2 regions of the Arthrobacter sp. Y3221157 genome follow, and region 1 is predicted to be linked to the other one. Evidence: riboswitches for the same ligand, from Rfam matches in the RefSeq annotation. Region 1 holds a riboswitch; the other holds the start of a gene.
The links. A riboswitch is a leader RNA that binds a small molecule or an ion and turns the genes downstream of it on or off. The one in region 1 is predicted to bind thiamine pyrophosphate.
Positions count from the first base shown of each region.

Region 2: another riboswitch for thiamine pyrophosphate. It lies ahead of thiC (phosphomethylpyrimidine synthase ThiC); the one in region 1 lies ahead of AC5RTT_RS05680 (ECF transporter S component).

Region 1 is NZ_JBNHFD010000012.1:5,601-10,877, forward strand. It holds gene tkt (transketolase) at 1-510, shown strand, start outside; gene tal (transaldolase) at 535-1,650, shown strand; gene rpe (ribulose-phosphate 3-epimerase) at 1,746-2,423, shown strand; gene AC5RTT_RS05670 (ribose-5-phosphate isomerase) at 2,468-2,941, shown strand; gene AC5RTT_RS05675 (cupin domain-containing protein) at 3,086-3,448, shown strand; TPP riboswitch at 3,505-3,640, shown strand; gene AC5RTT_RS05680 (ECF transporter S component) at 3,702-4,220, shown strand; gene AC5RTT_RS05685 (thiazole synthase) at 4,224-5,024, shown strand; gene AC5RTT_RS05690 (hypothetical protein) at 5,140-5,277, shown strand, end outside.
Region 2 is NZ_JBNHFD010000018.1:16,352-21,628, forward strand. It holds gene rpsP (30S ribosomal protein S16) at 1-268, opposite strand, end outside; gene AC5RTT_RS07485 (hypothetical protein) at 499-939, opposite strand; gene AC5RTT_RS07490 (VOC family protein) at 1,025-1,900, opposite strand; gene AC5RTT_RS07495 (amidohydrolase family protein) at 1,990-3,081, opposite strand; TPP riboswitch at 3,161-3,268, shown strand; gene thiC (phosphomethylpyrimidine synthase ThiC) at 3,263-5,098, shown strand; gene AC5RTT_RS07505 (alpha/beta hydrolase) at 5,166-5,277, opposite strand, start outside.

The sequences.
Region 1 (5,277 bases):
CCGGCCGGCATCGTCCTGACCCGCCAGAACGTTCCGACTTTCGCCCGCGGCGAGGGGACCGCCGAGGGTGACACCTTCGCTTCCCCGGCCGGTGTGGCCAAGGGCGGCTACGTCCTGGCCGAGGCATCCAATGGCGGTGCCACCGTTCCGGCCCAGGTGCTCCTGATCGCCACCGGCTCCGAAGTGCAGCTGGCAGTCCAGGCCCGCGAAGCACTCCAGGCCGAAGGCATCGCCACCCGTGTCATCTCCATGCCGTGCGTTGAGTGGTTCAACAAGCAGGACGCTGCCTACCGTGAGTCGGTCCTCCCGTCCGCGGTCAGGGCGCGTGTCTCCGTCGAAGCAGGACTGGCCCTGGGCTGGAAGGAATTCGTCGGTGATGCCGGCCGTTCCATCAGCCTCGAGCACTACGGCGCCTCCGCTGACTACAAGCGTCTCTTCCAGGAGTTCGGCATCACGGCGGAAGCAGTCACAGCCGCCGCTAAGGACTCCCTCGCAGGCCTGCAGGCCTAACAACCGATTTCAGGAGAAAAGACAATGACTACTCCCACCCAACAGCTCTCCGACGCCGGAGTATCGATCTGGCTGGACGATCTTTCCCGAGGCCGGCTCTCCAGCGGCGGGCTGCAGAAGCTCATCGAAGAGAAGAACGTGGTTGGCGTGACGACCAACCCGTCCATCTTCCAGGCCGCGATCACTTCGGGCACCGACTACGACGCCGCTATCGCCGGGCTTGCCGCCCGGGGCAGCAGCGTGGAGGAGACGATCTTCGAGATCACCACCACCGATGTCGCGGACGCCTGTGACCTCTTCGCCCCTATCGCCGCCGCCACGAACGGCGTTGACGGCCGCGTGTCCATCGAGGTAGACCCCCGCCTCGCCTGGGACACCGCCGGCACCATCGCCGAGGCCAAACAACTGTTCAAGAAGGTCGACAAAGACAACGTCCTGATCAAGATCCCGGCCACCCTTGAGGGCCTTGAGGCCATCACTTCCGTTCTGGCCGAGGGTATCAGCGTCAATGTGACCCTGATCTTCTCGCTGGAGCGCTACCGCGCCGTCATCAACGCCTTCCAGGCCGGCCTGAAACAGGCCAAGGAGAACGGCCACGACCTCTCGAAGATCCATTCGGTGGCGTCCTTCTTCGTTTCGCGTGTGGATACCGAGATCGACAAGCGCCTCGACGCCATCGGCACCGACGAAGCCAGGGCGCTCAAGGGCAAGGCAGGCGTCGCCAACGCCCGCTTGGCTTACCAGGTCTACGAGGAGCTGTTTGCCACCGAACGCTGGGCAGTCCTGGCTCAAGCCGGCGCCCGCCGGCAGCGGCCGCTATGGGCCTCCACCGGTGTGAAGGACCCCGCTTACCCGGACACCCTCTACGTCACCGAACTCGCCGCCGCCGACGTGGTAAACACCATGCCCGAGAAAACGCTGGACGCCACTTTCGACCACGGCGTGATCACCGGCGACACGATCACCGGCACATACGAGGAAGCACAAGGTGTGCTCACCGCCATCGAGTGCCTCGGCGTCTCCTACAACGACGTCGTCACTCTCCTGGAATCCGAAGGTCTGGACAAGTTCGTGGCCAGCTGGAAGGAACTGCTGGCCGATGTTGAGGGCGCGCTCTCCAGCGCCCGGAAGGCATCCTGACCACCGCCCGGAAAGCATCCTGAACCATTGAGTGCGCCCTGCGCGGGACCCATAGGGGTCCCGCGCAGTGGCCGCAGATCAGAAAGGCGGACACCATGTCCAAGCCACCCCTAAATTGCTGTATCAATCCCAGCATCCTGTCGGCCGACTTCGTCAACCTCGAAGCAGAGCTTGCCCGCATCAGCAATGCCGATGCTGTCCACGTGGACGTCATGGACAACCACTTCGTCCCGAACCTGACCATCGGCCTGCCTGTCGTGGAAAGGATCCAGAAGGTCAGTCCTGTGCCGCTGGATGCCCATCTGATGATTTCCAATGCTGACACCTGGGCCCCCCAGTTCGCTGACGCCGGTATTGCCTCGGTCACCTTCCATGTTGAAGCATCGGTTGCACCGATCAAGCTTGCCCGTGAGCTTCGCGCCCGGGGCTCGAAGGCCGGCATGGCCCTGCGCCCTGCCACGCCGGTGGAGCCGTACCTGGACATGCTTTCCGAACTGGACATGCTGCTGATCATGACCGTTGAACCGGGCTTTGGAGGCCAGGCCTTTTTGGACGTGATGCTGCCCAAAATCCGCCGGGCCCGCGCCGCCGTCGACGGTTCAGGGGTGAACGTAGCCATCCAGGTGGACGGCGGCATCACGGAAGAAACCATCACCCGTGCCGCCGAGGCCGGCGCCAACGTCTTTGTCGCTGGCTCGGCCGTGTACGGCAAACATTCCCCTGCTGAGGCAATCGAGTCACTGCGCGCGAACGGCCAGCTTGCCTTCGCATAGCAGCAGGCCGCCCCATCACCGCTACCAATCTTGAAGGACCCATAATGCGCGTTCACATCGCAACCGACCACGCCGGCATGGAGCTCAGCTCCCATCTGATCACCTCGCTCGCAGCCAGCGGCTACGAGATGGTGGACCACGGACCGGCCGCCTACGACGCCGAGGACGACTACCCCGCATTCTGCATCAACGCCGCCACCGCCGTCGTGGCCGACCGGGCGGCAGGCGTGGACGCGCTCGGAATCGTACTGGGCGGCTCAGGCAACGGCGAGCAAATCGCCGCAAACAAGGTCAAGGGAGTCCGGGCAGCCCTCGCGTGGAACCTCGACACAGCCAGGCTCGCCCGCCAACACAACGATGCCAACGTGGTCGCCGTCGGAGGCAGGCAGCACAGCGTCGAAGAGGCCACGGAACTGGTCAAAGCATTCCTGGCAGAACCATTTACTAATGCCGAACGCCATGAGCGCCGCATCGGCAAAATCGCCACCTTCGAAACCACGGGCGAGATCGTCGAATAACCCCCACCAACAAAACCCCGGGCCAAGGTTGTCGTCAACCCTGCCGCAAGCCATCCCGGAAAGTTCTCCCGCTGCTTAGACCAGTCGGGGATCCCAACACCGACTCTCCCGTCCCGGGGGAGCAACCCAGAAAGGAAGATTCACATGAGCATAACTTTCGAGCCGACCGCCCTCTTCCAGGGGAAGCTGGACGAAGCACCGCTCGGTCCACCCCTGGCCGAAGTGCTGGGCGACGAGATTCCGACGCGGATCACTATCCCCTTTACCAGCGATGATTCCCGGATCCTCTCCGGAGTCTGGGAAGCTGACCCAGGCCTTTCACGATGGGAGTTTCTGGAGCGCGGCGAGTCGATCTACGTCCTTGAAGGCCGCATGGTGGTTACCGAGGATGGCGGAGAGCCGACTACCGTAGAGGCCGGAACCGCAGCTATCTTCCCCATCGGTTGGAAGGGCACCTGGGAAATCCAGGAGCGCATCAGAAAATTCTTCGTCATTTTCACGCCCTGACCCAGGGAAACTGTAAGGCCTGGACACGTGCCAGGCCTTACAGTTTGTAGCCATTCATACAACGACAGGGGAGCGCCGCCGTCGGGCCCGTATGACCGGGAACCGCAGGTGGGCGCTGAGAGTGCGGACAGCCGCAGACCCTCGAACCTGATCCGGTTAGTACCGGCGCAAGGGAGTCGAGTTCTCGAAGTCCGGCAACGGCAGTAGCCGTCTGCCGTGCTTTCCCCTCCTGTTTCCCAGGAGGATTTTTTTCATGAGCACTGCAGCAATCAAGAAGACCACCAGCAAGTCCTGGCGCGTCGTGGACATCGTGGTGGCGGCCCTGATCGCCATCGCCGGTGGCGTGATATTCTGGGCCTGGTCCCAGGGCGCGGCCGCGGTATCCGGGCCGATGAACGCCGTACACCGGCCCCTCACCGGCCTGATCGCCGGCGGCTGGATGATCCCTGCGGTGCTGGGCATGCTGATCATCCGCAAGCCCGGCGCGGCGCTTTACAAGAAGTTCAACCTGCCGGTGTCGCTGCTGGCAGGCGCCGCCGCAGCATTCTTCTGCGGCCTGAACGATTCCTTCGCGCCGTGGGGCTGGAACATCGCCTACTCCGGCGGTGACAAGCTGGCCTACATCATCTTTACCGCCATCTCCGGAGCGGTCATCGCCGGTGCCCTGTCCTGGATCGCCACCCGCGGACTGGCAAAGACCGGCGTCCTGAGCTCCTTCGCCTCGCGCAAGGCAGCCACGGAGCCCGTCCTCTCCTGGGGCCCGAAAGGTTAGCTGATGACCATCACCACCGAAATGTGCCTGGACAGCGATCCGTTGATCATCGACGGAGTCGAAATAACTTCGCGGCTCATTATGGGCACTGGCGGAGCCCCCAGCTTGGACGGACTCGGAAGCGCCCTCATTGCTTCTGGGACCGAGCTGACCACCGTCGCCATGCGGCGCTATTCGCCGTCGGAAGCCGGTTCCTTATTCCAACTCCTGCTCGACCACAAGATCCGGGTGCTGCCCAACACCGCAGGATGCTTCACGGCAAAAGATGCGGTGCTCACCGCCGAAATGGCGCGCGAAGCATTGGAAACCGACTGGGTCAAGCTCGAGGTGATAGCTGACGAGCACACCCTGTTGCCCGATGCCGTGGAACTGGTCGATGCCACGGAGCAATTGGTCAACCGCGGCTTCAAGGTATTCGCGTACACCAACGATGATCCGGTCCTGGCCCTACGGCTCGAGCATCTGGGAGCCTCCACCGTTATGCCCCTTGGCTCACCCATCGGCACAGGCCTGGGCATCCTGAACCCGCACAACATCGAGCTGATTGTGTCCCGCGCTTCCGTGCCCGTCGTGCTCGACGCCGGCATCGGAACCGCCTCGGACGCGGCCTTTGCAATGGAACTTGGGTGTGACGCTGTCCTGCTGGCTACAGCTGTCACCCGGGCACAGAATCCGGCGCGCATGGCCAACGCATTTAAACACGCAGTCCTCTCTGGAAGGCTGGCGAGCCGCGGCGGCCGCATACCCCGCCGCGAGCATGCACTGGCGTCATCACCCTTGGAAGGACGAGCCGAGTTCCTGTAACGGATGCAGGCACCACCGGCTGCAAGCCGTCCAAAACGGTAGGTAAAAACCATCCTGATACAGCGTTTCCCGCGACCACACATGACGGGATCATGGATGCCGGGAAGGAGCAGATATGACGACACAAACGTCCGTCCGGCTGCTCCGCGCCGGTCTGGTGGGATCCCTGATTTTCATTCTCGGTGCGGGCGGACACCTCGCTGGTGGCGGTCAGGCGCCCCGGCCGGAGGTCATGGCTGCGCTCTTCGTTGTG
Region 2 (5,277 bases), on a different contig from region 1:
CCTGGCCCGGCAGGCCCTTGAACTTCTGCCAGTCACCGGTGATCTTCAGGATCGCGGCAACCTGCTCGGACGGCTGGGCGCCGACGGACAGCCAGTACTGCGCACGCTCGGAGTTGACCTCGATGTACGAGGGCTCTTCGGTGGGGTGGTACTTGCCGATTTCCTCGATGGCGCGGCCGTCACGCTTGGTGCGTGAGTCCGCGACGACGATGCGGTAGTACGGGGCGCGCATCTTGCCGAGGCGCTTAAGGCGAATCTTTACGGCCACTTTTGTGGTCACTCCTGTTTCAGAAAAAGGGGGTGAGCCCGGTTTTCTGCACCCGTGGGGCGGGCCGTACTTGCGGGTTCGAAGGACAGGATCCGGACGCGGAGAGAGGGGCCACGCAGATCGAGTACCTGTTTATTGTGCCAGATGAGCGCCGCGATTTCGACTTGGCGCGGCGCGGGCCGCGGAAGGGGGTTGCAGGAAGGACGCCCCAGGACAGGCTGCGCCAACGGTTACGCGGACCAGACGTACAGTCCCGTCCGTTCTGAATCATCGACGCCGCCGGCAAGTTCGGCCAGCTGCTGGACATACGCACGGGCCTGGTCAGCGCCGAACGGCATGTCCTCCTGTGCCGCCCACTGCTCGGCGACGTCGTCCAGGACGTTGCCTTCGCCTTCGGTTTCGTAGGTCAGCAGGTCGGCCAGCGCCCGGACCATGGCCGGGGGCACGGCAAGAAGGGAATCGCTGGTGACGTCGACCATGGTCAACTCGTAGTCGGCTCCCCCGGCGTGCACGGCCGTACCGGCCAAATCCCCGAGCTGTTCCACCTCGTAGTCCGTGATGTCCGGGATGCGGACCCCCTGGCCGGCGGGCGCTCCCCCGCCTTCGTCCAGGAGACCGGCGCGCTTGAGCGCTGCATCATGGGTGGCGACAAAGATCTCGGTGAAGCCCATTGGGGTAACCTTCCGTCGAATGCGGCGGACGGGGCGGTCACCCGCACCGGCCTTTCGGTTTCAGCCTAGTACGGGGGCGCCGGCGTCAGCGTACTGCCACCCGGATGTTGTTGCGCCACGGGTCCTCGAACCGCAGCTCGGCCCCGGTGTGGCGGGACGGAACCCCGGCGACTTTCAGGCGGTCAGCCAGCGCGCCGACGTCGTCACCGGTGGGTACTTCAATGAGCACTTCACCCAGGCCCAGCGTGTCCTTCCGGGGCCCGGCGCCGCGGCTGTTCCAAACGTTCATGGCCATGTGGTGGTGGTACCGGCCTGCAGAAACAAAGAGGGCCTGCCCGTGCCACCCAGCGGTCTTCTCGAAGCCGAGGATGCCAACGTAGAAGTCGCGGGCGGACTGCACGTCGCCCACCTGGAGGTGGACGTGGCCCACGCCGGCCGCGGTGGAGTGCTGCGCTTCCAGGGCTTCCTCCGTGAGGTGCTGCTCGAGGTAGCGCTGCGGCGGCAGTGCCAGGCTGTCCATCACCACGTCCGTCCCGTTCCAGGACCAGTTGCTGCGCGGCCGGTCCCAGTACAGCTCAATGCCGTTGCCTTCCGGGTCATTGAAATAGAAGGCTTCGCTGACGAGGTGGTCGGCGCTGCCGGTGAACGAATGCGGGTCGAAGCGGGCGGCGGTGGCGATGGTTGCAGCAAGGGAGGCCTGGTCCCCGAACAACAGCGCGGTATGGAAGAGGCCGGCCTCCCCCCTGCCCGGAAGGTTCAGTCCGGGAGCGGGTGCCAGGTGGACAAGCGGCTTCTGGCGGCGGCCGAGGTAGAGGCCGCCGTCCTGCTCGGCGACGACGTCGAGGCCGAGGGCGCGCTGGTAGTAGTCGGTCATGACCTTCATGTCACCGACCTTGAGCATCACGGTGCCCATGGTGAGGTCAGCGGGAAGAAGATCCTGGCTGGTGGCTTCTGCGGTCATTGAGTGCTCCCTGTGCTGGGGGCCGAACGGGGGGAACGGCCCGTCACAGTTAAAATTACTTGAAGCTTCAATTTATTCCAAGTACTTTCCTATGGTCCGCTGGTGAGGATGCGGCCTCCCAGCACCACGTGGGAAAGATCCCGGACAGCTTCCGGCCGGGTGCGCGGATCCTCCCGGCAGAGAACGACGTCGGCACGCGCCCCCTCAGCCACGCCGTCGGCTCCGAGCCACTCCCGCGCCGCCCAGCAGGCAGCGTCGAGCGCAGCCGCCACGGGCAGGCCTGCCTGGTGCAGTGCAAGGATCTCGTCGGCGATCCTGCCGTGCCTGATGACGCTGCCGGCGTCGGTACCTGCGTAAATCCTCACGCCGGCGTCGTACGCCTCGCCCACCCGCTCCAGGCGCCGCTCCCACAGGGCCATCATGTGCGCGGCGTAGCGCGGGAATTTGTGCCTTGCCTGCGCAGCGATGTCGGGGAACGTGGCGATGTTGACCAGGGTAGGGACGATGGGCACGCCCTGTTCCGCAAAACGGGGAAGGTGCCGCGGCAGGAGGCCGGTGGCGTGCTCGATGCAGTCAATGCCCGCATCCAGCATCTGGTCAAGAGTGTCTTCGGCGAAGCAGTGCGCAGTCACGCGGGCGCCCTCGTCATGGGCGGCCCGGACGGCGTCACGGACGACGGCGGCCGGAAACGAGGGTGCCAGGTCGCCGGCTCCGCGGTCGATCCAGTCCCCGACGAGCTTGACCCAGCCGTCGCCGTCGCGGGCCTGTTTGCGCACGGCCTCCACCAGGTCCTCCGGTTCCACCTCGTCCGCGAAGCCACGGAGGTACCGGCGTGTGCGGGCCACATGGCGTCCGGCCCGGATCAGCACCGGGAAGTCCCGGCCGCCCTGCATCCACCGGGTGTCGGCCGGTGAGCCGGCATCACGAACCAGCAGCGTTCCGGCAGCCAGGTCCACCCGGGCCTGGCGCGCCGCGGTGGCGGAATCCACCGGACCCTCCGCCCCCAGCCCGATATGGCAGTGGGCATCCACCAGGCCGGGCAGCACCCACCCGTCCAGCACCCGGTCCGGAGCCTGCTGCGGGCGGATAAACGTCAGCACCCCGTCCACGGACCACAGGCCACGGTGTTCGCTGGCCGGCCCGGTCAGCACAGGGCCGCTGAATTCTATGATTTCCGGCATCGGACTCCCTTTTCGTCGCCAGTCAGGCTAGCACCGGCAGTCGTGGCAAGGATCGGCGGAGCGGCTGTGGTAGCTTCGTTCCTGACCACACGGGTGCCCCTGCAGGGGCTGAGATCGGGCTGAGGCAGCCTGCGACCGTCGAACCTGTCCGGGTAATGCCGGCGAAGGAAGTGAGTATTCCTTGAGTACACCAAATGAACAGCAGAGCCCTGCCCAAAACCAGTCCGGGAGCGCACAGCCGGACGGAAAGCCAGGGGCACCTGCCACCCGGTCACTGGCATCGCATGCGCTGGCCTTCATCGAAGATGGCGAATCCGGCATCCGGGTCCCGGTGACGGAAATCTCCCTGGAACCGTCCCCCAATGGAGAGGCGAACCCGCCCTTCCGCACCTACCGGACCGCCGGACCGGGCAGTGATCCGGTAATGGGGCTGCCGCCCTTCCGGGCAGCATGGATCGCAGAGAGGGGAGACACCGAGGCGTACAGCGGCAGGGACAGGAACCTGCTCGACGACGGCCGCTCGGCTGTCCGCCGCGGCGCCGCATCAGCCGAGTGGAAGGGCGCGCAGCCGGCGCCCCGCCGCGCCGTCGTAGGCCGGACCGTGACCCAGATGCACTATGCCAGGCAGGGCATCATCACACCTGAGATGCGCTTCGTGGCCCTGCGCGAAAACTGCGACGTGGAGCTGGTCCGCAGCGAACTGGCGGCGGGCCGGGCCATCATCCCCAGCAACATCAACCACCCCGAGTCGGAGCCGATGATCGTCGGCAAGGCATTCCTGGTGAAGATCAACGCCAACATCGGCAACTCCGCTGTCACCAGTTCCATCGCAGAGGAGGTGGACAAGCTGCAGTGGGCCACGCAGTGGGGCGCGGACACAGTGATGGACCTCTCCACCGGCGATGACATCCACACCACGCGGGAATGGATCATCCGGAACTCCCCCGTGCCGATCGGTACCGTGCCCATCTATCAGGCGCTGGAGAAGGTCAATGGCGAAGCCAACAAGCTGACCTGGGAGATCTTCCGCGACACCGTCATTGAGCAGTGCGAGCAGGGCGTGGACTACATGACGGTGCACGCCGGTGTCCTCCTGCGCTACGTGCCGCTGACAGCAAACCGGGTCACGGGCATCGTGTCGCGTGGCGGCTCCATCATGGCCGGCTGGTGCCTGGCGCACCACCAGGAGAATTTCCTCTACACGCACTTCGACGAACTGTGTGAAATCTTCGCCAAATACGACGTCGCGTTTTCGCTTGGGGACGGGCTGCGGCCGGGTGCCACGGCGGACGCGAACGACGACGCCCAGTTCGCGGAGCTGGACACGCTCGCGGAACTCACCCTGCGGGCCTGGGAATACGACGTCCAGGTGATGGTGGAAGGTCCCGGGCACATCCCCTTCCACCTGGTCCGTGAAAACGTGGAGCGCCAGCAGGAGCTGTGTAAGGGGGCGCCCTTCTACACCCTGGGTCCCCTGGTTACGGACGTGGCGCCGGGCTACGACCACATCACGTCAGCCATCGGCGCCACGGAAATCGCCCGCTACGGCACGGCGATGCTCTGCTACGTGACACCGAAGGAACACCTGGGCCTGCCCAACAAGGACGACGTCAAGACGGGGGTCATCACCTACAAAATCGCAGCGCACGCTGCGGACCTGGCCAAGGGCCACCCCGGCGCGCACGAACGCGATGACGCGCTGTCCAAGGCACGCTTTGAATTCCGCTGGCGCGACCAGTTCGCCCTGTCACTGGATCCGGTGACCGCCGAGGCCTTCCATGACGAGACGCTCCCAGCGGAGCCGGCCAAGACGGCCCATTTCTGCTCCATGTGCGGACCCAAGTTCTGCTCCATGCGGATCAGCCAGGATATCCGGGACGAATACGGAACCGCGGAAGCACAGGCGGCCCTTGCCGACCGGGCCACGGGGATGCGGGAGAAGAGCCAGGAATTCCTGGCCTCGGGCGGCAAGGTCTACCTGCCGGAACCGCGGCTGCCCGAGACTGTCTCCACGTAGAAGCCTTCCCCTTCGTCCGGCTGGCAATTGGGGGCCGGCCGGACGAAGGGGAAGCCCGGGCGGTCCGTCAGGACGCCCGGGCGGACCGGGCCCTGCTGATGTCGCTGATAAAGGACCGGACGGCCCGGTCCCCGTCGGGGGAATCATGCGGCCGGTGCCCGCCGGCAGCGGTGCGGTGC